4 regions of the Nocardiopsis sp. NPDC055879 genome follow, and region 1 is predicted to be linked to each of the others. Evidence: riboswitches for the same ligand, from Rfam matches in the RefSeq annotation. Region 1 holds a riboswitch; each other region holds the start of a gene.

Region 1 (7,852 bases):
TCGGCCTGGACCACGAGCAGCCGACCGGCATCGGTCAGCTCCGCCCCGCGAGGAGAGCGATCCAGCAAGGCCACGCCCGTCTCCCGTTCGAGCGTGGTCAGTTGCTGTGACACCGCCGAAGGGGTGTAACCGAGGGCGTTCGCGGTGGCGACGATGGTGCCCCGAACGCTGAACTCACGGAGCAACTGCAGACGATGGAGATCAAGCATAAGGACATCTTACGCTCAGCATCAAAAAGACGCGCTTGTGCTGATGGCGATCGATGGGCAGGCTGGAACACAGAAGAGGTCAGACGAAGAGCGGAACACCGGCTCGGGGTCTGGCCCCGCGCCTAACGCCATCTCGGAGATGAGTCGTCCATGACCGTCACTGTGTCCGCCACTCTCGCCGTCAACGAAGCACTCAACGAGAAGCGTCGCCAAGGGGTACGCGTGCTTCCACTCGGCTTCGGTGAGGCCGGCCTTCCGGTACACCCCGTCATGCGCGACCACCTCTCCGCGGGAAACGGCGCCAACGCCTACGGGCCGGTCGCCGGATCGGCGGCGCTCCGCGAGGCGGCCGCCGGCTACTGGAACCGCCGAGGACTGGACACCGACCCGGACCTGGTCATCGCGGGCCCCGGCAGCAAGCCCCTGCTCTACAGCCTTCTCCTGGAGATCGGCGGTGACACCGCCATCGCCGCGCCCAGCTGGGTCAGCTACGCGGCACAGAGCCGCCTGGTCGGCCAGAGCCCCATCATGGTGCCGACCGCCACCGGACAGGGCGGCGTACCCCAGCCCGACCTACTGCACGCCGCCGTCACCGACGCCCGCGAGCAGGGTCGCACCGTCAACGCCGTCGTCGTCACCCTCCCGGACAACCCGACCGGGACCGTCGCCGACGTCGAGACCGTCCGACGGCTCGCCGACGTCGCCCGCGAACTCGACCTCATCATCATCTCCGACGAGATCTACCGGGACCTCGTCCACCTCGACTCCGACGGCGAGGACCGCGTCGTCGTGCACAGCCCCGCCGAGTTCGCGCCCGAACGCACCGTCATCTCCACCGGCCTGAGCAAGAACCTGGCCCTGGGCGGCTGGCGGATCGGCGTCCTGCGCCTGCCCGACTCCGAGATCGGTCACCGGCTGCGCGGCGGACTCCTGGGCGTGGCCAGCGAGATCTGGTCCAGCCCGGCCGCACCGGTCCAGCAGGCCGCCTCGCACGCCTTCGCCGAACCCGCCGAGCTCGTCGACCACATCGACCGCAGCCGCCGTCTGCACGGCATCGTCGCCCGAGCCGTCACCGACGTCTTCGTCGCGGCCGGGGCGAACGTCGCCGCGCCCAGCGCCGCCTTCTACCTGTACCCGGACTTCGAGCCCGTCCGGGAGCGCCTGCGGGCCCTGCACGGGGTCACGACCGGGCCCGAGCTGACCGGACTGCTGCTGGACGGGTACGGCATGGGCGTCCTGCCGGCCGTGGAGTTCGGGGAGAGCCCCCACACCCTGCGCATGCGGGTGGCCACCAGCCTGCTCTACGGCGACTCCGAGGAGCGTCGTTACGCGGCCCTTTCCGCACATGACCCCCTGGTGCTGCCGTGGATCCGCGCCCACCTGGACCGACTCACCGAGGTGCTCGGCGGCCTGCTGGACAAGGGCCCGACCCACGCCGCCACGGTCGTCCCGGTGCGACGCGAGGTCGCGCGGTCGGTGAACTGACCCGGCCCCCACAGCTTGTGGCCGCCTCGTTTTAAGGGGGCGCGGCGGACACAACCGACGGGTCCCTCCCCACATCTCTCTCGGGGAGGGGCCCGTTCGTCTTGTCGGGGGTCGGTGGCACGGCGGGGTCACGGCCGCTGTGGGTCAGGCGCCCTGCGTCTGCGCCGACCGCTCGGCCAGCTCCCGACTGGGGGCGATCACCGACCGGTAGTGCGAGACGAGGTCGGAGTTGACCGCGGCCCAGGTGCGGTGCTCCACCGAGGGCCGGGCCGCGGCCCGCATCGGCTCGCGCACCCGGTGGTTGTGCGCCAGCCGGCCCACCGCCACCTTCAGCTCACGCGACGAGTCGGGCGCGAACAGCAACCCGTTGTGCTCGTCGGTGATCAGGTCCAGCGGGCCACCCGCGGCGGGGGCCACCACCGGCACCCCGGAGGCCAGCGACTCCTGGACGGTCTGGCAGAAGGTCTCGTCGGCCCCGGTGTGCACGAACACGTCCAACGCCGCGTACAGCCGGGACAGGTCCTGGCCGGTGCGCTGACCGGTGAAGACCGCGTCGGGCAGCATCCGGCGCAGCCGGGCCCGGTCGGGGCCGTCACCGACCACCACGATCCGGATGTTGCGCAGGCGCGCCAGGTGACCCAGCAGCTCCACGCGCTTGTCCTTGGACAGCCGGCCCACGTATCCGACGAGCGTCTCGCCGTTCGGGGCCAGACGGCGCCGCAACCCCTCGGAACGGTGGTCGGGGTGGAACCGGTCGGTGTCCACCCCGCGACGCCACAGGGCCAACCGGGGGAATCCGCGGTCCGACAACGCCTCCATCGTGGCGGAGGAGGGCACCAGGGTGCGGTCCACGGCGGAGTGGATCCGGTGCAGCAACGACCAGAGCGCCTCGCTTCCGGGCAGACCGTACCGACCGGCGAAACCGGCCAGGTCGGTCTGGAACACGCCCACGGTCGGCAGCGCCCAACGTCGCGCCACGTCCACGGCGGCGGCACCGAAGAGGGTGGGGGAGGCCAGGTGGACCACGTCGGGGGCGAAGGCGCGCAGGGCGGCGGTCATCGCCCGCCGCAGGGGCAGGCCGACCGCGAAGTCCCGGTACACGGGCAGGGGGACGGCGGGCAGTCGTACCACCGGGAACCCGGCGTACGAAGTGGGTCCGCGACCGGGCGCCAGCACCACGGCCTGGTGGCCCTCGGCGGCCAGGTGCTCCAGCACCCGACACACGGAATTGGTGACTCCGTTGACCTGGGGCAGGAACGACTCGGTCACGACGGCCACCCGAAGAGGGCGGCCCGGTGGGGTGTTCGGGAAGGTGTCGACGAGCGGGGTCATGGGGGACATGCGAACGGGCTCCCAACGCCGGAATATCGCTGCTCCCGACGCTAGGCTCGGAGTGTGAACCGGGGTCGCAGCCCGAGCGAACCCGCCCCGTCGGAAGGGGGAGGGTTGGAGGATCGGGCGGTGACCAGGCGTGTACGGTCGTCTGGCCGTCGCGTGACCCCAGGATGGCATGATCACCGAAAACGTTGCAGGACACACCTTTGAGGAGTCGAGCGGTGACCCTGGTGGAATGGTCGAAGCTGGTGTTCGAGGAGCTCGAACTGTCCGGGAGCGAGCCGCTCCAGAAGGCCGACGTCGACAGGATCCTCGATCTGGCCCGAGACGCCGCGCACTCCGTCGCCCGCCCCGCGGCGCCGCTCACCACCTATCTGTTGGGTGTGGCGGTCGGTAGGGGAGCGGACCCGGAGGAGGCCGCGGCCGCGCTCAGCAGGCTCGCGCTGGCCCACGCCGAGGACGACGACAAGGCGGACTGAGGGTGCGCCCCGTCGCGCACCCGAGGTGACACCGGCGCGGCGCAACGTTCATGTCGAACACATGTGATTCGTTCGTTACGCGTCAGTGTCATTCTTTGCCGATATCGAAATGCACCCACCTGTGCCGATGTGACTCCGCGAACAACGGTCCCTCTGTTCCACCCTCGGATCTCTCGGCCCCACGCACTCACCGAAAGGGAGATCCCCTGTGGACCAACTCCTTGAGATGGCCGGCATCATCAGCGACGTCATCTGGGGACCCTTCGTCCTCATTCCGTTGTTGTTGGGTGTCGGTGTCTTCCTCACCATCCGGCTGCGCCTCCTTCAGCTGCTCAGGCTCCCGCACGCCCTTTGGCTCGCCCTCGTCCGTCGCAAGGAGGACTCCTCCGTCGAGGGCGACATCTCCCACTACCAGGCACTGAGCACCGCGCTCGCCGCCACCGTCGGCGTCGGTAACATCGCGGGCGCCGCGCTGGCCATCGGTGTCGGTGGCCCGGGCGCGCTGTTCTGGATGTGGTTCATCGGCATCTTCGGTATGGCCACCAAGTACAGCGAGGCCCTCCTGGGGGTGAAGTACCGCCGCACCGACGCCAAGGGTGAGCAGAGCGGCGGCCCGATGTACTACCTCAAGTACGGGATCAAGGGTGGGCTCGGCACCTTCCTCGGTGTCGCCTTCGCGGTCTTCGGCGCCATCGCGGCCTTCGGTATCGGTAACGGCACCCAGGCCAACACCGTGGCCCAACAGGTCAGCAGCGTCACCCCGCTGGAGCCGTGGGTCATCGGCCTCGCTCTGATGATCCTGTCCGGCGGAGTGATCCTCGGTGGCATCAAGAGCATCGGTCGTGTCGCCTCCGGCCTCGTGCCGATCATGATCATCGGTTACGTCGGCATCTGCCTCGTCGTGCTCATCGCCAACTGGCAGTCGCTCCTGCCCGCCTTCCAGCTGGTGTTCACCGACGCCTTCACCGGGACCTCCGCCGTCGGCGGTTTCGCGGGCGCCGGTGTCATGCTCGCCATCCAGATGGGCTTCGCCCGCGGCATCTTCTCCAACGAGTCCGGGCTGGGCACCGGTGGTATCGCCGCCGCCGCGGCCAAGACCAAGGAGCCGGTCCGTCAGGCCATGGTCTCCATGACCCAGACCTTCATCGACACCATCATCGTGGTGAGCATGACCTGCCTGGTCATCATCGTGACCGGTGTGTGGCAGGGAGACGAGGCCGAGGACGGTTCGCTGCTGACGTCGCAGGCCATGACCGAGGGGCTGGGTGCCATCAGCCCCACCTTCGGTACCGCGGGCGCCTACGTCGTCGCGGCCTCCGTGGCCGTCTTCGCCTTCAGCACCCTGCTCGGCTGGGCCTACTACGGTGAGCGGTGCGTGGAGTTCCTGGGCGGACGCAAGCTGGTCCTGCCCTACCGACTCATCTTCATCGTCATCATCTTCATCGGTTCGGTCGCCAGCCTCGACTCCGTCTGGCTGTTCAGCGACATCGCCAACGGCCTGATGGCGCTGCCGAACCTGGTGGGGTTGCTCCTGCTGTCCCCGGTCATCGTGGCGGAGAGCAAGAGGTTCTTCGGTCACCCCGATTGGCGTAACCCGGACGCGGTGATGGACGACGTCCAGCGCTAGCCGACTCGCACGCCCCACGGGGAGAATATGAAGGGGGGACCGGTCCGCACGGGCCGGTCCCCCCTTCGTGTGATCACCACCAGGCGTGGAAATGGTGCACGGGGCCCTGGCCGCCGCCGGCGTCGATCTCGTCGGCGTGGCGCAGCGCCTCGGTCAGCCAGGTCTTGGCGTCGGCCACGGCGGTGGCCACGTCCGGGCGTTGGGGGATCAGCGCGGCGATCGCGGAGGACAGGGTGCAGCCGGTGCCGTGGGTGTTGCGGGTCGCCACGCGCGTGGCGCTCAGCTCGACCGGGGCGGACTCCCCGTCGACCAGCAGGTCGACGCTGTCGGTCCCCGCCAGGTGCCCGCCCTTGAGCAGGATCCGACGCGGCCCCAGCTTCAAAAGCCTCTCGGCCTGGGAGCGCATCGTGGCCAGGTCCGTGGCCTCCTCCTCGTCGAGCAGGTCGGCGGCCTCCGGCAGGTTCGGTGTGAGGAGGTCGGCGCGCGGCAGCAGTTCACCGCGCAGCGCCTCCATGGCCGAACGCTCCAACAACCGGTCGCCGCTCTTGGCGACCATCACCGGGTCCACCACCACGTTCGACAGCCCGTGCCGGTCGATCGCGGCGGCCACGGCCTCGGTGACCTCGGCGGTGCCCAGCATGCCCACCTTGACCGCGTGGACCGTCGCGTCCTCGAACAGCGTCTCCATCTGGTCGACGACGAATGAAGCGGGGACACCGTGAACCCCGGTGACCCCGCGCGTGGACTGGGCGGTCAACGCCGTCACCACGCTCATCCCGAAGACCCCGTGGGCGGAGAACGATTTCAGGTCCGCCTGGATGCCGGCGCCCCCACTGGGGTCGCTTCCGGCGATGGACACGACGTTGTACACGCTCATCGGCGTTCCTTCGCTAGTACGAACTAGGGCAGGTTCGACGGGTGTGCTCTCAGCCGGGTCGTTTCCCCGGCACCCCGCGCCGTCGGGGTCGAAGCGCGGTGAAGCGCTCGCTCGACCCCGACTCGGTATGTGGTTGTGGGTACGACTCTAAGGGTCAGACGGAGACGCTCTCGTGGCCGGCCTCGACCTCACGCTGGAGCCGCTTGCGGCGCTCCCACAGGATGGACACCACGATGATGGCGAAACCGGCCACCATCAGGGCGACCGTCAACGGGACCTCGGTGGGAGCGAGGATCTCTCGGTCCTCGCTCTGCCAGGGCCACAGGGCACGCAGCGAACCCGCCATCAGGCCGGTCAGGACCACCAGGGTCAAGTGGTGGAAGTTCTCCAGGAAGTACTGGAGGACCTTGACGAAGAGCGCCAGGCCGGTGAGCGCGCCGAGGGCGAAGGCACCGATGTAGACGAAGTCGAGGTTCTCCAACGCGTCCTTGCTCGGAGTGTACAGACCGACGGCCAACAGGATGAAGGAACCGGAGACGCCCGGCAGGACCAGCGCGCAGATCGCTACCGAGGCGACGAGGAAGACCACCACCGGGTGCGGGGGCAGGTTGGCGCCGGGGAGACTGGTCAGGAAGAACGACAGTACGGCGAAGACCAGGGCCAGGAGGTAGTGTCCGGCCTTCCATGACTTGCCCGCGCCGGTGTAGGGGATCCACAGACAGGCGAGCACCAGACCGAAGAAGATCGCGTATGCGTACTGGGTGTACTCCTCCACCAGCGGGGCGATGAGCAGCAACGCTCCCACCAGGGCCACCGCCATGCCGATCAGGGCGGGGACGAGGACGGACCAGTCCACCTGACGGAACTGTTCCATGGCGCGGTCCTTGCCGCGGCCACGGGGCACGTCGGTGACGTAGCGCTTGATCCCGCTGACCATGTGGCCCGCGCCACCGATCAACTGGTCGTAGAGGCCGACGATGAGCGCGACGGTGCCGCCGCTGATACCGGGAAGTGCTTCGGAGGTGCCCACGGCCCCGCCGCGCACCGCGTTGAAGATGTAGGAGCCTACTGAGTTGGCCATGAATGCTCGGGCGCGTCTTCCGGGGAGCCGGGAAGGGGGCGCCGTCCTCCGTCCTGATGGTGCCGCCGGTCCCGTATCCACGGTGGACCGGACGGTCAAAGGGGTGCTTGGGTCGGCACGGACCTCGATGAACCCGCCGATGGTACGGTCCCGGGCCCAACATCGAGGTTCGTCACTCCGGCCACACGATGGGGGAGGGGGACCGCGAGCCCCGGGCCGGCTGTGGCCATTCTAGTGCCGTCGGCGAGGGCGGAAGGCGTCCCGGAGCTGTCCTGGAGGCATCGAAAGGACGCCGAAACCACGTTTCGGCTGCTTGGTGGCGTACCGACTCGGAGACCGAAATGAGAGGTACCACAGAGGGAGGATGAGGAGACCTCCCGGAGCCCCCGTGGGTCACCGCGATTGAGGGCTGGGGGTACCTTCCCCGGCCACCGAAGCGGCCCAACGGTAGTCCTGTTTGCCCACGGCGGTGCGCCGGACCCGGTCCACGAAGTGCACCGTCCGGGGCACCTTGAACCCGGCCAACCGAACCCGGCAGTGGGCGCGCAGCGCCTTCTCGTCCGGGCTGCCGCCGGGGGCCAACGAGACCAGGGCCGTGACCCGCTGACCGAGGTTCTCGTCCGGAGCGGGCACCACGATCACGTCGTCCACCGACGGGTGGGCCTTGAGCACGGCCTCCACCTCCTCGGGATACACCTTCTCCCCGGCGGTGTTGATGACCACGCTGCCCCGACCCAACAGGACGATCGAACCGTCCGT
Region 2 (7,852 bases), on a different contig from region 1:
TGATGGCCCGGCCCTCGGCTCGCAGATCCGCGAGGAGCTCCACGAGCTCGGTCCAGGTGCGGGTGTCCTGGCCGAAGGTGGGCTCGTCCAGGGCCAGGACGTCGGGGGCGTGCAGGGGGCCGGAACTGAGCGCGGTGGCCACCGACAGACGGCGTTTCTCCCCGCCCGAAAGCGTGTACGGGTGCACGTTCGCCAGATGGGTCAGCCGCAGCCGTTCCATGAGTTCACCGACCCGGCCCTCGGTCTCCGTATCGCTCAGACCGGCCCGCAGCGGGGCGAACCGGAGTTCGTCGCGGACCTCGGTGGTCACGAACTGGTCCTCGGCGTGCTGGAAGACGGTGCCCACGTGGCGGGCCAGCCGTCGGGCCGGCCAGCGGACCAGTGGACGCCGGTCGATCTCCGCCAGGGTCCCGCGCGGCACCACCCGACCACGGTGCGGTTTGGTCAGGCCCGCCAGCAGGGTCAGGAGGGTGGACTTGCCCGCTCCGTTGGGCCCGGTCAGCGCGGTGACGGCCCCCGCGGGCACGGTCAGGTCCACGTCTTCGAGGACGGTGCGCGGGGCGGCCGCCCGCACGCCCAGTTGGAAGGGGGTCCGCGCCGTCACACCCCGCGCCGCCAACATGGGCGCTCCCCCGGGGGCCGAGGGTAGGTCCGGTGAGGGTTCCTCTCCGGGTACCCACACCCCCTGTTCGGCCAGGGACCTCCCGTGCTCGGCGAAGACCTTCGCCGGCGCCCCGTCGGCGATCACGCCACCGCCGGGTTCGACCACCACCACACGGTCCACCAGGTCCATGACCTCGGCGACGCGGTGTTCGACCAGAACGAGGGTCGCCTCGCTCTCGGTGAGCAGGCGGGCCAACAGGTCCCGGACCAGCGCGCCCCCGACCGGATCGAGGTTGGCGGTGGGCTCGTCCAACAGCAGCAGACGCGGTCGCATGGCCAGTGCCCCGGCGATGACCAGGCGCTGCTTCTCCCCACCGGACAGGGCACCGGTGGAGTGGCCGATCCCATAGGGGAACCCGACCTCGACCAGGGCACGTTCGACCCGCGACCAGATCTCGTCCGGTGCCACCCCCAGGTTCTCCGGGCCGAACGCCACGTCGTCGCCGGCGCGCGCCATCACCAGCTGGGCCTCGGGATCCTGCGCGACCAGACCCACACCGCCGCGCCCCCGGGAGGCGGGCTCGCCGTCCACCCGGAGCAGGCCCTCCTGGTCGCCACCGATGGCGCTGTCGGGCCCGGTGAGACCGGCCAGGGCGTGCAACAGGGTGGACTTGCCCGCGCCGGAGGCGCCCAGCAACAGGACCCGCTCCCCGGGTTCGATGAGCAGGTCGACGCCGCGCAGGGCGTGGGCGGCGCGGCCCGCGTGCTTCCATCCCCAGCCGGAGAGTTCCACACGCGCGCCGCGCGCGTTCGTGCCGGCCATGGTCAGCCCTTGGCCGAGGGGAAGGGTGCCAAGGCCCCGGACCGGGCCAGGGCGGTGGTGAGCAGGCGTCCGCCGACCCCCGCGATCAACGCGCCGCTCACCAGGACCAGGCCGCCGTAGACGAGCTGGTGCGACAGCGGCCAGGTGGCGTAGTAGACGACGGCGTCACGGATGGCCGGGGAGATCCCGGCGAGGGCACCGGCCAGCGCGGCCACGCCCATGCCCCAACGGCGGTAGAGGAAGAGCAGGAAGACCAGCTCGGGCAGCAGCCCCTGCATGGCGCCCTCCAGGACCACCGTGACGCCCCATTGGGAGCCCAGCAGCGCGGAGACCGAGGCCGCGGTGATGGAGGTGAGCACGGCCGCGCCGGACCGTCGGATGATCAGCCCGCCGAGGACTCCCGGAAGCAGCCAGACCCCGTAGAGGATCGCCTGTGCCGGGGGGAAGAGCACGAACAGCGGTCCGGTGATCGTCCAGACCACGCCCCACAGCCAGAACACCACCCCCACCGCGGCGCCGAGTACGGCGGCCACCACGATGTCCACGGTGCGCCAGGCCCCGAACTCGGCGCGGATCCAGTCCTTGATCCGGCCGAGAAGTCCACGACTCGTACCGGCGTGCCCGGCTCCGGTGTCGATACCCATCGAAATGAGGTCCCTTCGTCGAGGTCGACGAGGGGAATGCGGCCGAGAGCGTCTCCCGCGCCGGCGGCACGGAGATGACGGATTCCACGACTTCCTTCGCCGGCATGACCCGGATCAGGTGTGTAAGGGTCTGCGGTCCGATGCCGCACTCTCAGCGCTCACGCGCTCCCCTGTCGGTTCTCCTCCATTATGCGTCAACAAGGAGGGCCGTGGGATGTTTCCATCCCACGGCCCGATTCTTCCGACTCCATCGCAGGTCAGGCCTCGGTGTCGGATTCGTCGTCCTTGGACTTCGGTGGCTCGGCGTCCGGGTTGCCGAAGGCCCCGGGCGAGCCCGCGAAGTCCTCGGCCTCCAGTTCGGCGGTACCGCCCCGCATGCTCTCCTGCCAGATCGGGCCGGGCAGGCTGCCCCCGTAGACGATGCCGTAGTAGCGGCCACCGATGGTCACGCCCTGCAGCGGGTTCGCCTCGCCGCCGCGCACGTCGCCGACGACCACGGCCGAGGAGAGGTTCGGGGTGTACCCGGCGAACCAGGCGTAGGCCGCGCCGTCGGTGGTGCCGGTCTTGCCCGCGACCGGTCGCCCGAGGTCCAGACCATTGGCGGTGCCGCCCTTGAAGGGCTGCTGTAGCAGGTGGTTGACCCCGTCCGCGGTCTGCTTCTTCACCGCTCGTTCGCAGTGGGAGTCGGCGGTGACCCGTTCACCGGTGCCGTCGTCCCGGATCGCCCGGACCGGGCGCGGCTCGCAGCGGGTGCCACGAGCGGCGAAGGTCGCGTAGGCGTTGGCCACGTTCAGCGGGGACACCTCCTGGTCGCCCAGGGTGAAGGAGCTCCACACCCCGAGGTCGCCACCGTCGGCGCGGTGTATCCCGACCGCCTCGGCGGTCTCGGAGGTCTCGCACAGGCCGACCCGACGCTGCAGCTGGGCGAAGTAGGTGTTCACCGACCCCTTGGTCCCGCTGAGCATGTTGTGGCCGCCCTCGTCGCTCTCACCGGCGTTGCGGACGTTCCAGGACGACATGGTGCCGCCCTCGCAGTTGACCATGCCGCCGACCGACATGCTCTTGGGCGAGTTGAAGCTGGTGCCGTACCCCAGGCCCTTCTCCAGGGCCGCGGCCAGGGTGAAGGCCTTGAAAGTCGACCCGGCCTGGAATCCGCTGGAACCGCCGTCGGCCTGGTCCACGGCCAGGTTGATCGAGGTGGTGCCGACCTTTTCGTCGTCGAACCCGTAGCGCAGGTTCTGGGCCAGGGCTCGCACGCGGCCCGAACCGGGCTCGACCATGGCCTGGGCGGAGAACTTGGTGGAGTCCTCGTGCGGGACCCGGCGGTCGATGGCCTCTTGGGCGGAGTCCTGCGCCGCTCGAAGCAGACTGGTCTGGACGGTGAAGCCGCCCCGGGAGATGCGCTGTTCGCGCTCGGCCTTGGTGTCGCCCAGCAGGTCGGATTCGAGGAGCCAGCGCATCGTGTAGTCGCAGAAGAACGGGTACTCGCTCTCGGCGCAGCTGCCCCCGCGCGGCGTGGCGTCCACTCCCAGGCCCTTCTCCTTGTGCGCGGCGGCCTCTTCGGCGTCGAGGTGTCCGGTGGCGACCATCCGGTCCAGCACGAGATCGCGGCGTTCCCTGGTCTCATCGGGGTTGTTGATCGGGTCGTAGTACGAGGGCGCTCGAACCAGACCGGCCAGTGTCGCGGCCTGCCCGGGGTCCAGTTCGGCGGCGGAGGTCGAGAAGTACCGTTCGGCGGCGACCTCGACTCCGTGCGCGCCGGCCCCGAAGTAGGCCAGGTTGAGGTAGCCCTGCAGGATCTCGTCCTTGGTGTAGCGGTCCTCGATGTCGATCGCGTAGCGCAACTCGGTGAGTTTGCGGGTGATCGTCCGGGCGCTGGCCTGGTCGACCTCTTCCTCGGTTTCGGCGGTCTCGATGAGGAGATTCTTGACGTACTGCTGGGTGATGGTCGAACCACCCTGTGTGTTCCCCTGGGCGGTGCGGATGGCGGCGCGGAGGACACCGCGCAGATCGAGGCCGTTGTGCTCGTAGAAACGGTCGTCCTCGATCGCCATCAGGGCCGTGCCCATCCAGGGGCTCATCTCGTCGAGGTCGACGACATCGCGTTCGCGTTGGGCGACCTCGCCGAAGGGCTCCCCCGAGTCGTCGGTGAGCAGGACGCGCGACGACGGGTACGGAACGTCGAGGTGGTTCGGCAGGGACATGAACCCCGCGGCGGCGTCCCTGGCCACGATCCCGGCACCGCCGACCAAGGGTATGACCAGGGCCGCCGACAATAGCCCGGCGATGAGGCCGAGTCCGGACAGACGCAGGATCGCCTCGCGTCGTTCCTTGCCGCCGCCCCCTTCCAACTTCGCGGTTCCGCCCTCCACCAGGGCTCGGGCTCTGTCCCCGAACCGACCAATACGGCTGGACTCCGTCACGTCGCCCCCTACGGCCGTGTGCGGCCCGGTGCCACGTGGCACCGGGCACTGCGTCGACCACACTCGCAGTCGGCCCGCAAAGGGAACTCCGTCAAATCGGGCGTGTCACCGAAAAGCTTCCTCAATCCCCGGCAAAGCACCCAGAAACGCCACAGCACGGCCACAGTGGACTGTTCACGAGGAACCAGTCGCAATTAATCTCGACATCAAGACGAGAGTCCCGACGAATCAGCCGGCGCGAGAAGCGCTTCCCCCGAATACGTGACAATTGATCCCTGTGGGTCACAACGGACACATGGGGATGTCCGGAATACGCCTCGCCCTGCCCGGCGCACATTCGTTCATCCCTACCCGCATGGACCTCGTGCACAACATGGGAGAAGAATTTACCGACTTTTCACGAAGAGGCACGGGAAAGCGACTACAGAAACCCCAGAATCCACAGTGGCGAACTGCCCGGTTTGCGAGGTTTCCCAGGGTGAAACCCGACAAATACCAGGTCCATCCCACCGAGGCCAGTGTGATGAGGATCACATTAATTATCCGGCCCCGACACTCTTCCAAACCCCACTAGAGGACCGACGATAGACAGCGGAGGGCACCGAAGCCGCAATCTGGACAGTTTCCGATCCAGCACTTCGTTGACCCCGTTCTTCGTTGGATTAAATTCCGATTAATTCCGCACGCGAGTCGCCGCGTGCTGCCCCATAACGCCCGAACCACGACAATGACGGTGTAGCCAGTGATCGGACGACTGCCCATCCTCGATATCTCTCCAGAGAACGTTCTCGGCCCGGTGAAGGCGGTGCCCGAAGAACGTTTCACCGTCGGCGCGACGGTGATCCGCGAAGGGCACGATTCCCTCGCCGCGGGCGTCGTCGTCCACTCACCCGAAGGGCGCCGACGGCCCCTTGTCCCGATGCGGGAGAAATCCCCCGGAACCGACCGCTACGAAGCCGAGATCAGCCTGCCCGCCGAGGGACAGTGGTCCTTCTCCATCGAGTCGTGGAGCGACCCCTTCACCACCTGGCTGCACGTCGCCCGCGTGAAACTCCCCCTCGACACCGACACGGACCTCGTCCTGGAGGAGGGCGCCCGCCTACTGGCCAAGGCCGGCCGCCGCGTCCCCCGCAACCGCGACCTGGCCAGGGCCGCCAAGGTTCTGCGTGACACCTCCCTGACCCCCATGGAAGCCTTCGAGGCCGCCGTCACCGACGACGTCGTCTCCGCAATGGAGCACGACCCCGTCCGTGAGCTCGTCACCAGGTCCAAGCGGACCAAGGTCGTCGTACACCGCGAACGCGCCCTGTTCGGTTCCTGGTACGAGTTCTTCCCCCGCTCGGAGGGCGCCCAGGTCGACACCGCGCCCGGCCAGGAGCTCTCCGGCACCTTCGCCACCGCCGCCAAACGGCTGCCGGCCATCGCCGACATGGGCTTCGACGTGGTGTACCTGCCACCGATCCACCCGGTCGGCGCCGCCCACCGCAAGGGTCGGAACAACACCCTGCACGCGCGCGCCGGCGACCCCGGGTCCGTGTGGGCCATCGGTTCGGCCGACGGAGGCCACGACGCGGTCCACCCGGACCTGGGCACCATCGCCGACTTCGACGCGTTCGTGGCCGAGGCCGCCGAGCACGGCCTGGAGATCGCCCTGGACCTGGCCCTGCAGTGCTCCCCCGACCACCCCTGGGTCACCGAGCACCCCGAGTGGTTCACCACCCGGGTCGACGGTTCCATCGCCTACGCGGAGAACCCGCCGAAGAAGTACCAGGACATCTACCCGCTCTGCTTCGACAACGACTTCGAGGGCCTGTACACCGAGGTCCTTCGGGTGGTCCGGCACTGGATGGACCACGGGGTGCGGATCTTCCGGGTGGACAACCCGCACACCAAGCCCGTCGCGTTCTGGGAGCGTCTGCTCGCCGACGTCGCGCGCACCGACCCCGACGTGCTCTTCCTGGCCGAGGCCTTCACGCGCCCCGCCATGATGCGCACCCTGGCCAGGGTCGGCTTCCACCAGTCCTACACCTACTTCACCTGGCGCAACGGCAAGGACGAGCTCACCGACTACCTCACCGAGCTCAGCCGGGAGACCGCGCACTACCTGCGCCCCAACCTGTTCGCCAACACCCCCGACATCCTCAACGCCTACCTCCAGGACGGCGGCCGCCCCGCCTTCGAGGCGCGCGCGGTGCTGGCCGCGACGCTCTCCCCGACCTGGGGGATCTACTCGGGCTTCGAGCTGTGCGAGAACACCCCCGCCGCACCCGGCAGCGAGGAGTACCTGCACTCGGAGAAGTACGAGTACCGCCCTCGCGACTGGGCCGGGGCGGACGCCTCCGGTACGACCATCGCCCCGCTCATCACCCGGCTCAACGAGCTCCGCCGGGCCCACCCCGCCCTGCGCGAGCTGCGAAACCTGAGGTTCCACCACGTGGACAGGCCGGAGATCGTCTGCTTCTCCAAGCACCGACCCGGCGCCTGTGGTGAACCCGACGACGCCGTCATCGTCGTCGTCAACCTCGACCCGCACCGGACCCATGAGGCCACGGTGCATCTCGACCTGCCGTCGATCGGCCACACGTGGGAGGAGGACATCAAGGTGACCGACGGGCTGACCGGCCACTCCTACACATGGCGAGCCGACAACTACGTCCGGCTCGACCCGGCGACCGGGCCCGCGCACGTGTTCACCGTCAGCGGCAGATAGCGGGTCGGGGCACCGGAACGCGGCGGTCACAGCACCGCCGCCGCCCGGCTCCCGCACGCCTGTTGATCCGATGTCGAACATTTTGGTGGGGAGCAGTAGATGAGCAACGACGAGTCCGGACCCGGCGCACACGAGCACGCCGAACATGGTCCGCTCGCGCCGGCCACCGGGGCCGCGACCGGCCCGCTCATGTCCTCGGGAGGTACCGGTGAACCCCACTGGTACAAGCACGCCGTCTTCTACGAGGTACTGGCCCGGGGGTTCTTCGACTCCAACGGGGACGGCACCGGTGACCTCACCGGACTGGTCCGGAAGTTGGACTATCTCCAGTGGCTCGGAATCGACTGCGTCTGGTTGCTTCCGATGTACGAGTCCCCTTTGCGGGACGGTGGATACGACATCTCGGACTACTTCAAGATCCTCCCGGAGTTCGGCAACACCGCCGACTTCGTGGAGCTTCTCGACGAGTCGCATCGGCGCGGCATCCGTGTCATCACCGACCTGGTCATGAACCACACCAGCGACCAGCACCCGTGGTTCAAGGCCTCCCGTGAGGACCCGGACGGTCCCTACGGCGACTTCTACGTGTGGTCGGACACCGATGACCGCTACGACGAGGCGCGCATCATCTTCGTCGACACCGAGACCT
Region 3 (7,852 bases), on a different contig from region 1:
CGACGCCGAGCGCTTCCGCTCGCTGCTGGGCGTGCCCGACCTGTCGACGGACTCGGTGGAGTGGATGTGCTCCCTGGTGGAGTCCAGCGGCGCCCTGACCGCCTGTGAGTCGCTGGTCGAGGAGTACTCCGAGCAGGCGCTCGCCGCACTGGAGGACCCGGAGCTGGACGAGGGCGCGCGTGACCCGCTGCGCGAGTTGGTCGTCGCGGCCACCCGCCGCTCCCACTGATCGGCGATCCGCCCGAACCCCGAACCCCGAAGGATTGATTTTGGGGTCTTCGGGGTTTTTTATACCCTTTTTCAAATTACGCCCACAGCCCGATTCCGGCATGAATCGGAATCCACGATAGACCTTGAAACCGGAGCGCTCCCTCCCATGGCCAGAAACACCGCCCCTCTCGGGCCGACCACCACGGCCGAACGGGCACTCGCTCCGGACCTCGCCCGCGGCTTCATGCTGCTCTTCATCGCCCTGGCCAACACGGTCTGGTACCTGGGGGCCGCACCGAACACCGGCATCACCGCGCACCCCACCCCTGAGGGCGCACTGGACGATGTCGTGCAGTTCTTCACGGTCATGGCCGTGGACATGCGCAGCTACCCGATGTTCGCCTTCCTGTTCGGGTACGGCATGGTGCAATTGGCCAGGCGCCAGGAGGCGGCGGGTGCCGACGTCAAGGGCGTCGACGCCCTGCTGCGCCGCCGCAACCTGTGGCTCCTCGTCTTCGGCTTCTTCCACGCACTGCTGCTGTGGATGGGCGACATCCTCGGCGCCTATGGCATGCTCGGGCTGGTCCTGGGATGGCTGTTCCTCCGGCGCAAGAGCGGGACACTGCTCGTGTGGGGCGCCGTGCTGACCGGCCTGCTCGCGCTCCTGTCCGTGATCGTCCTCCTGCTCCTGCCGATCCTCGGCGAGGTCGACATGGGCGATCAGGACGTTCTGGTCACGGCCGCCGACATCGCCGAGACGTCCATCCTGTCCGCCGCGGTCATGCGAATGCTGGCCTGGCCCCTCAGCGTCGGGCAGGGGCTGCTGATCCCGGCCTTGCCCGCCGCAGCCCTGTTCGGGTTCTGGGCCGCGCGCCGCCGGATCCTGGAGGAGCCGGAACGGAACCTGCCCCTGCTGCGCGGGGTCGCGATCGTGGGCATCACCGTCGGCTGGCTCGGCGGTCTCCCCCTGGCGTTGGCCCAGATCGGCGTGTGGGACCTGGCCCCGATCCAGGGGCAGGCGCTGGCCATCCCGCACATGTCGACCGGCCTGTTCTGCGGGCTCGGGTACGTCGCGCTGATCGCCCTGGTGGCGTACCGGGTCCGGGAACGGGGACGAACCCGGGGCATCCTGGTGAGCGCCCTGAGCGCGACGGGGAAGCGCTCCCTCAGCGCCTACCTGGCCCAATCCGTGCTGTGCGCGCCGCTGCTGGCCGCATGGGGCCTGGGGCTGGCCGCGCACATGTCCTCGTGGACGATGTTCCTGTACGCGGTCGGGGTGTGGCTGCTCACCGTGGTGGGCGCCTACGCGCTGGAGCGCGCGGGGCGTCGTGGCCCGGCCGAGGTGCTGTTGCGCCGCCTGACCTACCGGCGCATCACCCGTACGATCGCCCCTGTCACGGGTGGGAACGAGGAGGCTCCCCAAGAGCACACCACCCGCTGACCGATGAGCTCAAAAAGGGGCGTGCCGATGAGCGGCCGGCACGTCCCCATACTCCAGGATGGCTGTCATGGGTGACGATCACATGACAAACCACACCATAGGGGTGACCGGAGCCACGGGAGCGGTGGGCGGGCGCGTGGCCGCCCGGATCGCTCGGCTCGGGTCGACACAGCGATTCATCGTGCGCGACATCAATCGCGCCCCGGAGTACCCGGGCAGCAGCGCGTCGATGGCCGACTACGAGGACGGGGCCGGGTTCACGCGGGCCTGTCGGGGGGTGGACACCCTGTTCCTGGTCTCGGCCACCGAGTCCGAGGAACGAATGGAGACCCACGTCAGCGCGGTGGACGCGGCGGTCGAGGCGGGGGTCTCCCGGATCGTGTACCTGTCGTTCCTCGGTGCGGGCCCGGCCTCGACCTTCACCTTCGCCCGGACGCACTTCTTCACCGAGGCGCACATCAGATCCACCGGTGTGTCCTACACGTTCCTGAGACCGAGCCTGTACCTGGACCTGCTGCCCCATTGGGTGGACGACGAGGGAGTGGTGCGCGGCCCGGCCGGTGACGGTCGGGCCGCGTGGGTGTCCCGGGACGACGTGGCCGACGTGGCCACCGCCGTCCTGACCGACCCCGTGGTGATCGCCGCGTCGGAGCGGACCACCTACGACGTGACCGGCCCGGAGGCGTTGTCGGTGGGCGCCACGGTGGAGAAGCTGGGCAGGCTCACCGGCCGCACCATCCACTACGTGCCCCAGAACTGGGAGGAGGCGCTGGAGTCACGCCGGCGCACCGGAGCCGCGGAGTGGGAGGTCGAGGGGTGGGCGTCGTCGTACGCGGCGATCGCGAACGGGGAGATGGACGTGGTGGCCGATACCGTGCCGAGCCTGACCGGGCACCCGGCGCAATCCATCGAGGGTTTCCTGCGCCGTCATCCGAGCGCGTTGGCGCACGTCGCGGTCTGACATCGGCGGTCTCTTCCCGACCACCGCCGTGCGGAGTGCGCGGTCGAGTTCGGCGGACCCGAGGTGCTGATCCCCGGGAGGTTCCCCGTCACCGGGTCCGGTGAGGCGTCGCCTCGGTTCAGGCCCGCGCGGTGAGCCGTTCCTTGAGGGCGACCGCCGCGGCACGGGGGTCCTCCGCCTCGGTGATGGCGCGCACCACGACGACACGCGAGGCGCCGGCGTCGAGCACCTCGTCGATGGTGGTCAGGTCGATGCCGCCGATGGCGAACCAGGGTCGTTCGGTCCCCAGTGCGGCGGCCTTCTCCACCAGGGCCGGGCCGGCGGCAGGGCGTCCCGGCTTGGTGGGGGTGGCCCAGGTCGGTCCGACGCAGAAGTAGTCGCTGCCGGCTTCCTCGGCGGAGGCCATGGCGGCCTCGACGTCGTTGTTGGATCGCCCGATGACGGGGTCCGCGCCGATGATGTCCCTGGCCATGGACACGGGCAGATCGCGCTGTCCCAGATGCAGAACGTCGGCGCGCACCGCGCGGGCGATGTCGGCGCGGTCGTTGACGGCGAGCAGCGCGCCGTGGCGTTCGCACGCCTCGCGCATGACCTCCAGCGCGGCGAGTTCCTCGCGGGCCTCCAGCCCCTTGTCCCGGAGCTGGACGATGTCCACCCCTCCGGCCAGGGCCGCGTCCGTGAACTCGGCGAGGTCACCGCGCTCGGTACGGGCGTCGGTGCACAGGTACAGAAGGGATGCGTCCAGGCGCTCGCGCAGGCTGGTTCCGTGGTTGGTCCTCACACCCGACACATTAGGCCCTGGTCGTCGAGAGACCCAAGGGCGCACCCCCCGGTGCGCCCCATGGAGCGAACGGCGATCACTCAGAAGGCCATGGCCTGGGCGCGGCGACGCACCTCGGTGCCCCGGTTCTCGCGCATGGCCTGGATCGGGGTCCCCGGAAGGGTGTCGTCCGGTGTGAAGAGCCAGCGCAGAGCCTCCTCGGTGGAGAAACCCGCGTCGGAGAGCAGCACGATGGTGCCGGGCAGCCCCTTGACGAGGTCGTCACCGTCCAGGAAGGCGGCGGGGATGGAGAGTTCTCCCTTGCGAACCACGCCCATGAGGCGGTTCTCGCGGATGAACGTCTTGATCCGGTTCGGGCTGACGCCCAGCGGCTCGGCCGCCTCGCGCAGGGTCAGCCAGTCGCCGACCAGTTCGTCGATGTCGAGGTCTTTGTGTGTCACCCTCCCAATCTGCCACACCCCACCGGCCACCGAGGACCGCCCGAACCCGTGCGGGGTCACCTGGCCTAGGATGGCGGGGAGCGAACAGACATGTCCCGCGGGAGCCGGGTGGACCCGGCTGAGAGGGAGACCGAGCAGTCTCCGACCGCACGAACCTGATCCGGATCATGCCGGCGAAGGGAGGGGAGCGCGCACCATGCGCGACTTCGAGGATTCCCGCTACAGGACCGGTTCCGACACCGATGGTGTGGTCGTCGTCGGTGGCGGCGTCATCGGGAGGGTGGTCGCCTGGCGGGCGGCCCGACACGGTCTGGACGTCACCCTGGTCGAGCCCGATCCCGTCACCGAACCCGCCGACGCGCGTTCCTCCTCCGCCGTCGCGGCGGGCATGCTCACGCCCGCCACCGAGGCGATCTTCGGTGAGGAGGAACTCATGGGACTCGGCGTCCGCTCCGCGCGGATGTACGACTCCTTCGTCGCCGAGGTGGAGGCGGACTCCGCCATGTCGGTGGGCCACCACCGCACCGGAACGCTCCTGGTCGCCTTCGACCGGGACGACCTGGCCGTCCTCGATGAACTCCACGACCTGCAACGACGTCTGGGCATCGCCACCGAGCGGTTGAACAGTCGAGAGTGCCGCCGGTTGGAACCCCACCTGGCCCCTTCGGTGCGGGGCGGGGTCCTGGCCCCAGAGGATCACTCCGTCGACCCCCGCCGTCTACTTCCGGCCCTGGCCCGGGCCGCCGAACGCGCGGGCGCGCGCGAGGTGGCCGGGGCCGTGACCGAGGTCTCCTCCCCCGGTCCCGACGGGGCCCGGTTGGGAGTGCACCTGGCCGACGGCACCGTTCTGCCGACCCACCAGGTCGTCCTCGCCGCGGGTTGCCTGAGCGACCGGATCACCCTGCCCGCGCCGGTGCTGCCTCCGATCCGGCCGGTCAAGGGACAGTTGTTGCGCGCCCGGGTCCGTGAGGGGGAGCCCCCGCTCGTGGAGCGGACGGTGCGCGGCCTGGTCCGCGGCTTCCCGGTCTACCTGGTGCCCCGCGCCGACGGCGAGGTCATCGTGGGCGCGACCCAGGAGGAGCTGGGGTACGACACCGCCCTGACCGCGGGCGGGCTCTGGCAGGTGCTGCGGGACGCGCGCGAACTCGTTCCCGGGGTCACCGAGCTGGAGGTCACCGAGACCTGCGTGGGCCTGCGCCCCGGGTCCCCCGACAACCGACCCCTGCTGGGCCCCACCCGGGTGCCGGGACTGCACCTGGCCGTGGGCCACTTCCGGCACGGGGTGCTGTTGGCCCCCGTGACCGGAGAGGTCATGGTGCGGGCGCTCACGACCGGGGCCCTGCCCGAATACGCGCATGGATTCGCCGCCGACCGGCCGCTGTCCGATGGCGGCGCGTGAGACGAACCGACGACGTGGGAGTGACTGTGGAACTGATCATCAACGGCGAGAGTCGCCAGAGCACGGCCACCACGGTCGAGGCGGTCGTACGCGACCTCACCTCGGCCGGCGACGGGGCGATCCCCGGCGGGATCGCGGTGGCGATCAACGACGAGGTGGTGCGGCGCACCGCGTGGGCCGGCACGGACCTGACGCCGGGCGACCGCGTGGACGTCCTGACCGCCGTACAGGGAGGCTGAACCATGACCGACATCCTCGACACCCGCCCCGATGTCGACACCGTCGAAGACCCCGTGATCATCGCCGGCGTCCCCTTCGGCTCCCGCCTCATCACCGGAACCGGCGGCGCGCCCTCCCTGGAGGTGCTGGAGGAGGCCCTGCTGGCCTCGGGGACGGAGCTGACCACCGTGGCCATGCGCCGGGTCGCCCCGGGCACGCAGGGATCGGTGTGGGACGTCCTGTCCCGCAACGGCATCCGTCCACTGCCCAACACCGCGGGCTGCTTCACCGCCGTGGAGGCCGTGCGCACCGCCAGGCTGGGGCGCGAGGCCTTGGAGACCGACTGGGTGAAGCTGGAGGTCGTCGCCGACGAGCACACGCTGCTTCCCGACCCGGTGGAGCTGTTGGAGGCCGCGGAGACACTCGTGGACGACGGTTTCACGGTGTTGCCCTACACCAACGACGACCCGGTGCTGGCCCGGCGTCTGGAGCAGCTCGGCTGCGCCGCCGTCATGCCGCTGGCCGCTCCGATCGGCTCCGGTCTGGGCATTCGCAACCCGCACAATCTGGAGCTGATCGTCGAACAGGCCGGCGTGCCGGTCATCGTCGACGCCGGCATCGGTACCGCCAGCGACGCGGCCCTGGCCATGGAACTGGGGTGCGACGCGGTGTTGTTGGCCACTGCCGTGACCCGTGCCCAAGACCCGGCCCTGATGGCGCGGGCCATGCGCGACGCGGTCCGGGCCGGTAGGGACGCCCGCCGTGCCGGGCGCATCCCGATCCGGCGGCACGCCCTTGCCTCCAGTCCCGACGTGGTCTGAGCGAAGTACCACTCGACCTGCCCGTCCGAGGTCCGTGTCCGGGCAGGTCGGAGCGGTCGCCGCGGCCCTCGGTCAAGAGCCGGCCGGTGCGGCGCCAAGCGAAGGTTTGGTGTCGTCCCCTACCTTGGATGGAATGTGTGTGCCGTGAGAGGGCACCGCACCCACCGAGACAGCCCAGGCGCGCGCACCCCCCGAGCGCACACGGACGGCCCGTGTGTCGCACAGTGCGGGGCCGCCGCGACCATGAACCGCGGGGCAGAACCGACTCCGGATTCCGCTATCGTGTCGGTTCGACATCTGGTGTCGGGTACGCGCCATCGGCCGCGATCTCCCGCGCTCCCCGCAGCAAGGACACAACTCCGCCGTGGACATGACGACTTCCGACCCGCTTGTAGGCGCGACGCTGGACCGTCGCTACTTCGTCGAGTCCAGGATCGCCGGTGGTGGTATGGCGACGGTCTACGTCGCCCACGACCTCAGGCTGGACCGCAGACTCGCTCTGAAGGTCATGCACCCGTCCCTGGCTCAGGACCCCTCCTTCGTCCAGCGATTCATCAACGAGGCGCACTCCGTCGCCAAGCTCTCGCACCCCAACGTGGTCCAGGTCTTCGACCAGGGCGAGGACCAGGGACACGTGTTCCTGGCCATGGAATACGTACCGGGGCGCACGCTGCGCGACCTGCTCAAGGAGCGCGGCCGGCTGACCGCCCGTCAGGCGCTGAACTTCATGGCCCCGGTGCTGGCCGCCCTGGGCGCCGCGCACCAGGCCGGCATGGTGCACCGTGACGTCAAACCCGAGAACGTCCTCATCACCGAGGACGGTCGGGTCAAGGTCGCCGACTTCGGTCTGGCGCGCGCGGTCGAGCAGTCCAACCAGGGGCTGACCCGCACCGGCACCCTGATGGGCACCGCCGCCTACCTGGCGCCCGAACAGATCGAGAAGGGCGTGGCCGACGCCCGCAGCGACGTCTACGCCGCGGGCATCATGTTCTACGAATTGCTCACCGGTGGCCAGCCGCACACCGGTGAGACCCCCATCGCCATCGCCTACCAGCACGTGAACGAGGACGTGCCGAGACCCTCGCACTTCCTGCCGGGGCTCTCCCCCGATGTGGACGCCCTGGTCACCAAGGCCACCGAGCGCGACCCCAGGTACCGGCCCGGTAACGCCGGTCAGTACCTGTCCAAGGTGCTGGAGGTCCTGAGCACTCTGCCCGAGTCGCCCTCGGGCGCCCAGGAGCGCATGACCCCGGTCGCGCCCACCGGCGCGGCGGGCGTCACCATGACCGCGCCCCAGCTGATCGCGGGTGGCGCGGGACCGGGTACCGAGAACGCCACGATGGTCGTCGACATGAACGCCGCCGCCGACTACGACGACGACTACGGCCCGGACGACGAGGGCGGCTCCTGGTTCTCGCGCAACCGCCTGTTGGTGGTGGGCGCGGCCGCCATGGCGCTGCTCGTGGGCGTGGTCGGCTGGTGGTTCCTGCTGGGCCGCTACGAACCCGTCCCCGACGTCGTCGGCGCCACGCCCGAGGTCGCCCGGGACGAGATCCGGTCGGCCGGATTGATCTACGACC
Region 4 (7,852 bases), on a different contig from region 1:
CGCGGAGATGCTCCTGTCCGTCACGGTGTGCGACCCCGCGTGCGGATCCGGTCACTTTCTGGTGGCCGCCGGCCAACGCATCGCCAAACGGGTCGCGGCCGTCCGAGAGGGCACGCCCGAACCGGGGGAGGAGGCCTACCGCCAGGCGTTGCACACGGTGGTCGCACGTTGTCTGTACGGAGTCGACCTCAATCCCATGGCCCTGGACGTGGCCAAGATGGCGCTGTGGCTGGAGGGCATGGCGCCGGGCAGACCACTCGACCTGCTCGACCCCCACCTCAAATGTGGAAACGCCCTCATGGAGCGACTCCCGCGCAGATACGGGCCGGTATCCCCGACGCGGCCTTCGCCCCGGTGGAAGGTGACGACCGCAAAGTCGTGGAGTCACTGGGAAGGACCAACACACTCGAACGTGTCGGTCAGGGTGCGCTGTTCGACACCGAGTCCAACGCGGTCAAGGTCGGCAACACCACCTACGCGGAGGGGCTCAACGGGCTCTACACGATCCAGGTGGGAAGCCTGCGGGACGTCCGAGAGCAGGAACAGGTCTACCGGGCCTGGCGTACGTCTGCCGACTACCGCAGGGACGTGCACATCGCCGACGCCTGGTGCGCCACCTTCCTCTGGGAGAAGAGGGCGGGCACACCCCGGCCGGTGACCGACGAGACCTTCCGCCGGCTCTTCGACCCCGAGGACGCCGCTGCGACCGAGGCCACCCACGCCGAGATCAGGCGACTTCGAGAGCGGTATCGGTTCTTCCACTGGCACCTGGAGTTCCCCGACATCTTTCGGGTCTGTGACGACGAAGGGAGTGGTGGCAATGGCGCTCTGGGCTGGCAGGGCGGGTTCGACTGTGTGCTGTCGAACCCGCCCTGGGACAAGCTCGACTTCGAGGACAAGAAGTACTTCAGCGTGGTCGAACCCTCGCTCGCCCGCATCGCCGGGTTGGCTCGTAGAGAGGCGATCGGACAGTGGCAGCGCGACCACCCCGAAGAAGCGGAGCGATACCGGTCGGCGCGCCGTCAGGTGAAATCCACCCTGCACTTCGCCGGGCGTTCGGAGGGGTTTCCCGCGTGTGCCAAGGGGCTCACGGTCAAAGGGGTGAACACCCTTCAGGTGGATCATCTCTTCGTGGAGCTGTTCACCGCACTCGTCAAGCCCGAGGGCCGGATCGGTGCGATCGTCCCTACGTCCATCGCCACCGGGGCCGGAGCCCAGGAACTCTTCGCGAGCCTGACCCGTGACCGGTCGATCGCTTCCCTGTACGACTTCGAGAATCTGAAGCAGCTGTTCCCCGGGGTCGACGCACGGCAGAGATTCAGTTTGCTGTCGTTGCACGGGGACAAAGCCCCCGTTCCTGTGGCCGACTACGCCTTCTTCCTACATGAGCCGGCCCATCTCGACGACGGAAGTAGGAGCTTCGAACTCACCGCTGACGAGATCGCCCTGCTCAGCCCCAACACGGGTTCGATCCCCCTATTTCAGTCCAGGCGTGACGCCGATCTCACCCTCTCTATCTACCGTCGAATCCCGGTGCTCTGGAAAGAGGGACAACGGGACGGAAATCCATGGGCGATCAGGTTCAAACGTCTGTTTGACATGACCGATGACTCCGGTCTCTTCCGCGACATGATGGGCCTGGAGAAGGAAGGGTGGGAGCTACGGGGTAACGTCTTCGAGCGCGAAAGCCGTCGAATGATGCCACTCTACGAAGCGAAGATGGCTCACCACTTCGACCATCGGTGGAATGGCTTCACCACGGCCGGAGCTCCGCGACAACCGGCCCAGATCGAGAAGGGGCCCCCGCTTACGCGCCGATGCCGCGCTACTGGGTTCCCGGAGAGGATGGTTCCAGACCGGGTCTGGCCACGCGACTGTCGGAGGTCGGGTGGAACAGAGAATGGCTCTACGGTTGGCGTGACATCTGTCGATCGAATGATGAGCGAACCGGGATTCCCGCCTTCCTGCCACGTGTGGCCGTCGGCCACACCTTCCCGCTCATGTTCGTGCAACGGAGACCGCACCTGGTCGCGGCCTTGTGCGCCGTTCAGAGTTGCCTGGTCTTCGACTTCGTCGGCCGCCAGAAGATCAACGGCGCGCACATGTCCCTCATGACCTGGAAACAGCTTCCCGTGCCCACACCCGAGCAGCTGGAACCCCATCTCGGCTTCCTGGTGCCTCGCGTCCTCGAACTCATCTACACCACCCATGACATGGAACCTCTGGCCAGGGACCTCGGCCACGAAGGCCCACCCTTCCCGTGGGACGAAGAACGCCGTGCGACCATCCGCGCCGAACTGGACGCCTACTGCTTCCGCCTCTACGGGCTCGACCGGCAGGAGGTGGACTATGTCTTGGAGACCTTCCAGACGGCCAAGGGCGGCCTGAAGAACAACGAGATCGCCAGGTTCGGAACCTACCGAACCAAGGAGTTGGTCCTGGACGCCTTCGATGGTCTGACGGACGTGGCGATCCAATAGAAGCCCTGGAGACCGCAGCGGAAGTCTGGGCCCGGACCACCCCACCCGGGCGTCGACGTGTGCTCGGGAGCATTCCCTTGCCCGTCGACGTGGAGGGGCACCAACCGGCCGGCTCCCCGAAGGTGCGATCGCCGAGCGGGAGGCGAGCGCGGCACCGGCCGGTGGCCCGAGAGGGTGCCTATGGGCTACCTTGATCGGCAGTGACACGGGGTGCCCTGAATCCACTGATCAGGGCTGAGATGACACCCGTCGAACCTGATCCGGGTCATACCGGCGAAGGGATGTCCGTACATGGCCGGTGGTATCGGTGGCCGAAGGGACGCCTTCGCCCATGCCAGAAAGGCCACCGATGAGTTCTTCCCGCACCGCACTCCCCATCGACCAACAGACGGTCGTCGTCACCGGCGGGGCCCGAGGGCTCGGGTCCCGGCTGGTCCAGGCCTTCCTGGGGCAAGGCGCCCGAGTGGTGATCAACTACCTCCACAGCGCAGAAGCGGCTCGCGAGCTCGCCGCCACCCACCCCGACCGCGCCCTGGCCGTGCGAGCGGACGTACGCGACCCCGAACAGGTCGCCTCGATGGTCCAGACCGCAGAGGGCCATTTCGGCTCCTCCGTCTCCACCGTCGTCAACAACGCGCTCGCCGACTTCTCCTTCAACGGCGACGCACGACCCCACGCCGACACGCTCACCCCACAACACCTCGACCAGCAGTTCAGCGGTACCGTCCACGGCGCACTGAACACCGTCCAGGCGGCCCTGGCCTCCATGCGCGGCCAAGGGTTCGGCCGGGTCATCAACGTGGGCACCAACCTGTTCCAGCACCCGGTCGTCCCCTACCACGACTACACAGCGGCCAAGGCGGCGCTGCTGTCGCTGACCCGCACGCTCGCCCACGACCTGGGACCCGACGGCATCACCGTCAACATGGTCTCCGGTGGTCTGCTGCGCACCACCGACGCCAGCTCCGCCACCCCCGAGAGCGTCTTCGACATGATCGCCTCCTCCACACCGCTGCGCCGGGTCACCACACCGGCCGAGTTCGCCGACGCGGCCCTGTACTTCGCCTCTCCCTGGGCGCGCGCGGTCACCGGTCAAAACCTCGTCGTCGACGGCGGGCTGGTGATGAACTGATGACCGCCGCTTCCGCGCCTGACCAGGCCCCCGATCGCCGGATGCACCTCAACCTGTTCATCTTCGGCTGTGGCCACCACAAGGCCGCCTGGCGTCACCCCGACTCGCCGGCCGAACGGATCGGTGACATCACCTACTTCGAAGAACTGGCCCGCACCGCCGAACGCGGCCGCTTGGACGCGGTGTTCTTCGCCGACGGCCACGCCACGGGCGACGTCGCCGGTGGCCCGTGGTGGTTCCTCGAACCGTTGACCGCTCTGGCGGCCATGAGCCGGGCCACCCGGCACATCGGTCTGGTCAGCACCGTCTCCAGCACGTTCTACACGCCTTTCCACGCGGCACGCCTGCTGGCCTCCCTGGACCACATCAGCGGAGGCCGAGTGGGCTGGAACGTGGTGACGTCCATGTTCGACACCGAGGCCCGTAACCACGGATACGAGCGGATGCCCGCGCACCAGGAGCGCTACGCGCGAGCCGAGGAGTTCGTGGAGGTGGTGCTGGGGCTGTGGGACTCCTGGAGCGACGAGGCCTTCCACTACGACCGGGAGGGGGTCTTCGCGGACCCGGACCTGGTGCGCCCCATCGGCCACCGGGGAGAGCACTTCCAGGTCGACGGTCCGTTGAACGTGCCGCGCCCGGTACAGGGCAACCCGGTGCTGTTCCAAGCGGGTTCGTCGGAACAGGGACGCACGCTGGCGGCCCGCCGCGCCGAGGCCATCTACTCCGTGGCCTATGACCTGCCCAGCGCCCAGGACTACTACGGCGACGTCAAGGCGCGGATCCGTCGGGCGGGCCGCGACCCCGGGTCCGTCGCCATCATGCCCGGACTGGTCACCTACGTCGGTTCCACCGAACGGGAGGCCCAAGACAAGCAACGTGAACTGGACGAACTGCTGCCGACCGAGGAGTCATTGCAGCAGCTGGGGCTGTTCACCGAACAGGACTGTTCCGATTGGGAGCTGGACGCGCCGGTTCCCGAGCTGCCGCCACTGGAGGAGTTCACCGGTCCCAAGGGACGCTACGAGACCATCTTGCGCATCATCGACTCCGAACGGCCCACGGTGCGGCAACTGCTGGGCCGTCTGGCCGCCGGCGGCGGACACTGCACCATGGTCGGAACGCCCGAGCAGATCGCCGATCGGATGACCCGGTGGTACGAGAACGGTGGCGCGGACGGGTTCAACCTCATGCCGCCGTCGTTGCCGGGCGGGATCGAGGACTTCGTGGACCATGTGGTTCCCGTCCTGCAACAGCGAGGGCTGTTCCGTCGCGAGTACGAGGCGGACACGCTTCGGGGCCATTTGGGTCTGGAACGGCCGCCGTCACCGCACTGAATACGGGAGGGAGGTCAGGGAGGTGGGAGGCCTGAGGAGCCGTCCTCGACCTGTCCGGACCTCCCTGCCATAGGAGAGGCGCGCGGCAGCAATCGTCTCAGGGCTGCTGAGCGCCGGCAGACCCCCGTGTCGGGAGCCTCGTTCGGATGTGACCGCCTTGCTCCGAACCTTGGGTGCCGAGCACGTCACCCTGTTGGAGAAGGTGGGCTTTCCGGAAAAGGGGACCCACCGCTGTAGCGCTTTTTCGGGAGGAGGGCGTTACAGCGGTGGAAATCGCTTTCCCTGTCGTGTGATCACGGGATGACCACTGGCGATCGAGACCCGGTTGAACGCGTTGATGAGCGCGGTCGTCCACTCCACCGCGGAGATCTGTGCGGTGGTCAGGTGGGCGGCCGCACGGGCGTTGATCTCCTGCCGGTCGACGGCGGGGTCGATGACGGTGAGGGACTCCGCCAGGAGCAGCGCGGCCTTTTGCATGTCGGTGAACACGCCGGCTTCACGCCAGGACGGCAGCACGTCCAGGACACTCTGCTTCACCCCGGCCTTGCGGGCCTTGGGAACGTGGATGCTCAGGCAGGTCGGGCACCCGTTGATCTGGGAAACCCGGACGTTGATCAGCTCGATGGTGTCATCGCCCAGACCCGCCTCGTGCGAAGCGGCCCGGGAGGCCACAGCCGCCTTGCCGAGCGCCTTGTACACAGTGGGGTGTTCCTTGTCGATGTAGGGACGCTCCGCGCTCATGCCTGCTCCTCGGTCGTCTTCTGGACCAGGGCCAGGTCCGCGGGCCTGGGCTTGCGGAACCTGCCGCCCTGGGCCGTGTACTCCTCGCCGTGTTCCTTCAGGTGCTTGGCGAACAGTGGGCACACGGGGACGACGGTGATGTTCCTGCGGACGCTGTCGGCCAGCGCCTCGCGCAGCAGGAGTCCGGCCAGACCCCGTCCACCGAACTCCGGTGAGACCTCGGTGTGGAAGAAGACGCGCTCACCGTCGCCCTCCGGTGGGTCGACGAAGTCGGCGCGGCCGGCGAGGGTGCCGTCTTCCAAGGTCACGGTGTAGGCGCTGATGGCGCGCGTTTCGTCAAGGGCGATATGCACGACGGCGCCGGTCTTGTCGGTCTGTGGTTCGGTCAAGGTGAAGACCTCTCTGGGGATGCTGCCGGGCCGGTCGGTGGCGCACACGACGGCGCCCCGGCCCGGTGGGATCGGTGTTCGGCGGTGTGGATCAGTCCTGGGACCGCGCGTGGGGCGGCGGGTTCTTCCTCGGCCGCATCCGAACCTGGGGCAGGTCGGGGGCCGGGAGCCATCCCATGCCATCGCGGTTCTTTCCCGGGCCGCCGTGCCCCACGTAGCCTTCGACGCGCCCGAACCGCTCGCCGCGCTCCTGCCATTCCTCCCGGTACCGCCGGATCTCCTCGGTGGTGCGGCCCAGGAAGTTCCACCACATGACGAGCTCCTCGGCGAAGGGGGCGCCTCCCACGAGCACGAGCCGGGCCGGTTCGTCGCCGTCGTTGGCGATACGCAGCTTCTGGCTTCCCACCCCCGGTGTAGCCCACGGCGTCCTTGGGAACGCGCACGCCCTCCAGTGTGATGGCCTCGCCCGTGTCCACCAGCAGGCCGTGCTCGAACCCGGACTGGACCGCCAGGTCCAGGGTCGCGCCGGGATCGAGCCTGATCTCGGCGCCCACCAGCGGCGAGTACATGCTCACCGGGGACTGTGAACCCAGCAGTGAACCGAGGAAGACGAGCGCGGACCCGCCGTCGAAGGTGACGGGCTCGGGGACATAGTGCTCGAACTCCCGGCCCTGCCGGTTGCGCGCCTCCTCGGGGAGGGCGATCCAGAGCTGCACCCCATGGAGCCGGCGGGTGTCAGGGGTAGAGGTCTCGGAGTGACAGATGCCGGCACCCGCCGTCATCAGGTTCATCTCACCGGGAAGGACGTGGGCGCTGTTGCCACCGGAGTCGATGTGGGCGACGGTCCCTTGGAACAGCCAGCTCAGCGTCTGAAGGCCCGTGTGCGGGTGCGGAGCCACGTCCATCCCACCACTGGCCGACACGTCGTCCGGCCCGTAGTGGTCGATGAAGCACCACGCGCCGATCAACGAACGCTGCCGTTGCGGCAGGGTACGGCGCACGTTCATGGCACGCGGTCCACCCAGGGGCACGTCGCGGGCGGTGATGAGCTCGACGGGAGCTCCACCCTCCCGTTCGGCCCACGGCCCCGGGAGGCCGCCATCGACGCACACGTGGGTGTCGGGGTCAGCCTCTGGATCGGTCATCGCGAAGTCCCTTCCGCCGCGGGGTCGGATACGACGGTTGTGGTGTTGATGTTCTCTCCTCCAGGCCAGGCAGGTGCAGGAGCGTGCGAGCTCCACCTGTACTCAGCCCCAAGGTAAGCGCACGCGACTTCATCGTGCCAAGGCCCTACAGAGAGGGTGATGGTCGGGCTAGGGAGTGGGGTGTCAGTGGCCGTCACGGTTGGAACTGTGGGGTCTTCGACTCGATGTCAACGAACCGATGTCACGATGCGAAATATCCGTGAGCGATCAGCGGTCGAGGCATGAGTTTTACGGTTCGTTCGATATTCCTGTTCAGCTCATCTGCGAAGGATGCGTTCTATTTCGCCCAGGCGGGAGGGACGGGTCGCCTTGGCGCCCTGTGAATCCGTATGTACCAAAATTCCTACCCGTCCGCTTCTCCACCGAGCTTTTGTTGCAGCCAGGCGGGGATGTGTTCTTCGTCGCGGGGGAAGTATTTGAGGTCGTTGGTGAAGGCTGGGCCGATGAGGCCCGGGATTTCAGGATCCTCATAGTTGTATTTGATGGAGAATCGTCCGGGATGGGCGACGGAGTAGCGGACCGAGAACCATGTTCCTTTTCCGTCCCGGTAGAGGCCCGCCCTCAAGTCCTC

Evidence for each region. Region 1 has a riboswitch for thiamine pyrophosphate ahead of thiD (bifunctional hydroxymethylpyrimidine kinase/phosphomethylpyrimidine kinase). Riboswitches for the same ligand answer to the same signal wherever they lie in the genome.
Region 2: linked by a shared signal. The riboswitch ahead of ACWGKS_RS03355 (ECF transporter S component) and the one ahead of thiD (bifunctional hydroxymethylpyrimidine kinase/phosphomethylpyrimidine kinase) in region 1 are both predicted to bind thiamine pyrophosphate.
Region 3: linked by a shared signal. The riboswitch ahead of thiO (glycine oxidase ThiO) and the one ahead of thiD (bifunctional hydroxymethylpyrimidine kinase/phosphomethylpyrimidine kinase) in region 1 are both predicted to bind thiamine pyrophosphate.
Region 4: linked by a shared signal. The riboswitch ahead of ACWGKS_RS24015 (3-oxoacyl-ACP reductase) and the one ahead of thiD (bifunctional hydroxymethylpyrimidine kinase/phosphomethylpyrimidine kinase) in region 1 are both predicted to bind thiamine pyrophosphate.

What each region holds. Positions count from the first base shown of each region.
Region 1 covers NZ_JBSHCT010000001.1:180,758-188,609, forward strand. Annotated here, with positions in the region: gene ACWGKS_RS00750 (LysR family transcriptional regulator) at 1-209, opposite strand, end outside; gene ACWGKS_RS00755 (pyridoxal phosphate-dependent aminotransferase) at 360-1,694, shown strand; gene ACWGKS_RS00760 (glycosyltransferase family 4 protein) at 1,839-3,035, opposite strand; gene ACWGKS_RS00765 (DUF6457 domain-containing protein) at 3,251-3,508, shown strand; gene ACWGKS_RS00770 (alanine/glycine:cation symporter family protein) at 3,717-5,135, shown strand; gene thiD (bifunctional hydroxymethylpyrimidine kinase/phosphomethylpyrimidine kinase) at 5,209-6,012, opposite strand; TPP riboswitch at 6,001-6,099, opposite strand; gene ACWGKS_RS00780 (DUF368 domain-containing protein) at 6,167-7,093, opposite strand; gene ACWGKS_RS00785 (acyl-CoA synthetase) at 7,487-7,852, opposite strand, start outside.
Region 2 covers NZ_JBSHCT010000002.1:251,098-258,949, reverse strand. Annotated here, with positions in the region: gene ACWGKS_RS03360 (ABC transporter ATP-binding protein) at 1-1,426, opposite strand, end outside; gene ACWGKS_RS03355 (ECF transporter S component) at 1,429-2,070, opposite strand; TPP riboswitch at 2,145-2,252, opposite strand; gene ACWGKS_RS03350 (transglycosylase domain-containing protein) at 2,328-4,493, opposite strand; gene ACWGKS_RS03345 (alpha-1,4-glucan--maltose-1-phosphate maltosyltransferase) at 5,236-7,203, shown strand; gene treS (maltose alpha-D-glucosyltransferase) at 7,303-7,852, shown strand, end outside.
Region 3 covers NZ_JBSHCT010000009.1:28,976-36,827, forward strand. Annotated here, with positions in the region: gene ACWGKS_RS12245 (polyprenyl synthetase family protein) at 1-229, shown strand, start outside; gene ACWGKS_RS12250 (DUF418 domain-containing protein) at 377-1,651, shown strand; gene ACWGKS_RS12255 (SDR family oxidoreductase) at 1,719-2,612, shown strand; gene thiE (thiamine phosphate synthase) at 2,731-3,393, opposite strand; gene ACWGKS_RS12265 (Rv2175c family DNA-binding protein) at 3,474-3,833, opposite strand; TPP riboswitch at 3,921-4,032, shown strand; gene thiO (glycine oxidase ThiO) at 4,030-5,232, shown strand; gene thiS (sulfur carrier protein ThiS) at 5,259-5,471, shown strand; gene ACWGKS_RS12280 (thiazole synthase) at 5,475-6,272, shown strand; gene pknB (Stk1 family PASTA domain-containing Ser/Thr kinase) at 6,637-7,852, shown strand, end outside.
Region 4 covers NZ_JBSHCT010000023.1:7,357-15,208, reverse strand. Annotated here, with positions in the region: gene ACWGKS_RS24030 (DNA methyltransferase) at 1-658, shown strand, start outside; gene ACWGKS_RS24025 (class I SAM-dependent methyltransferase) at 655-2,115, shown strand; gene ACWGKS_RS24020 (hypothetical protein) at 2,112-2,480, shown strand; TPP riboswitch at 2,677-2,779, shown strand; gene ACWGKS_RS24015 (3-oxoacyl-ACP reductase) at 2,830-3,612, shown strand; gene ACWGKS_RS24010 (LLM class flavin-dependent oxidoreductase) at 3,612-4,946, shown strand; gene ACWGKS_RS24005 (carboxymuconolactone decarboxylase family protein) at 5,205-5,687, opposite strand; gene ACWGKS_RS24000 (GNAT family N-acetyltransferase) at 5,684-6,076, opposite strand; partial or broken gene ACWGKS_RS23995 (pirin family protein) at 6,168-7,221, opposite strand; gene ACWGKS_RS23990 (hypothetical protein) at 7,625-7,852, opposite strand, start outside.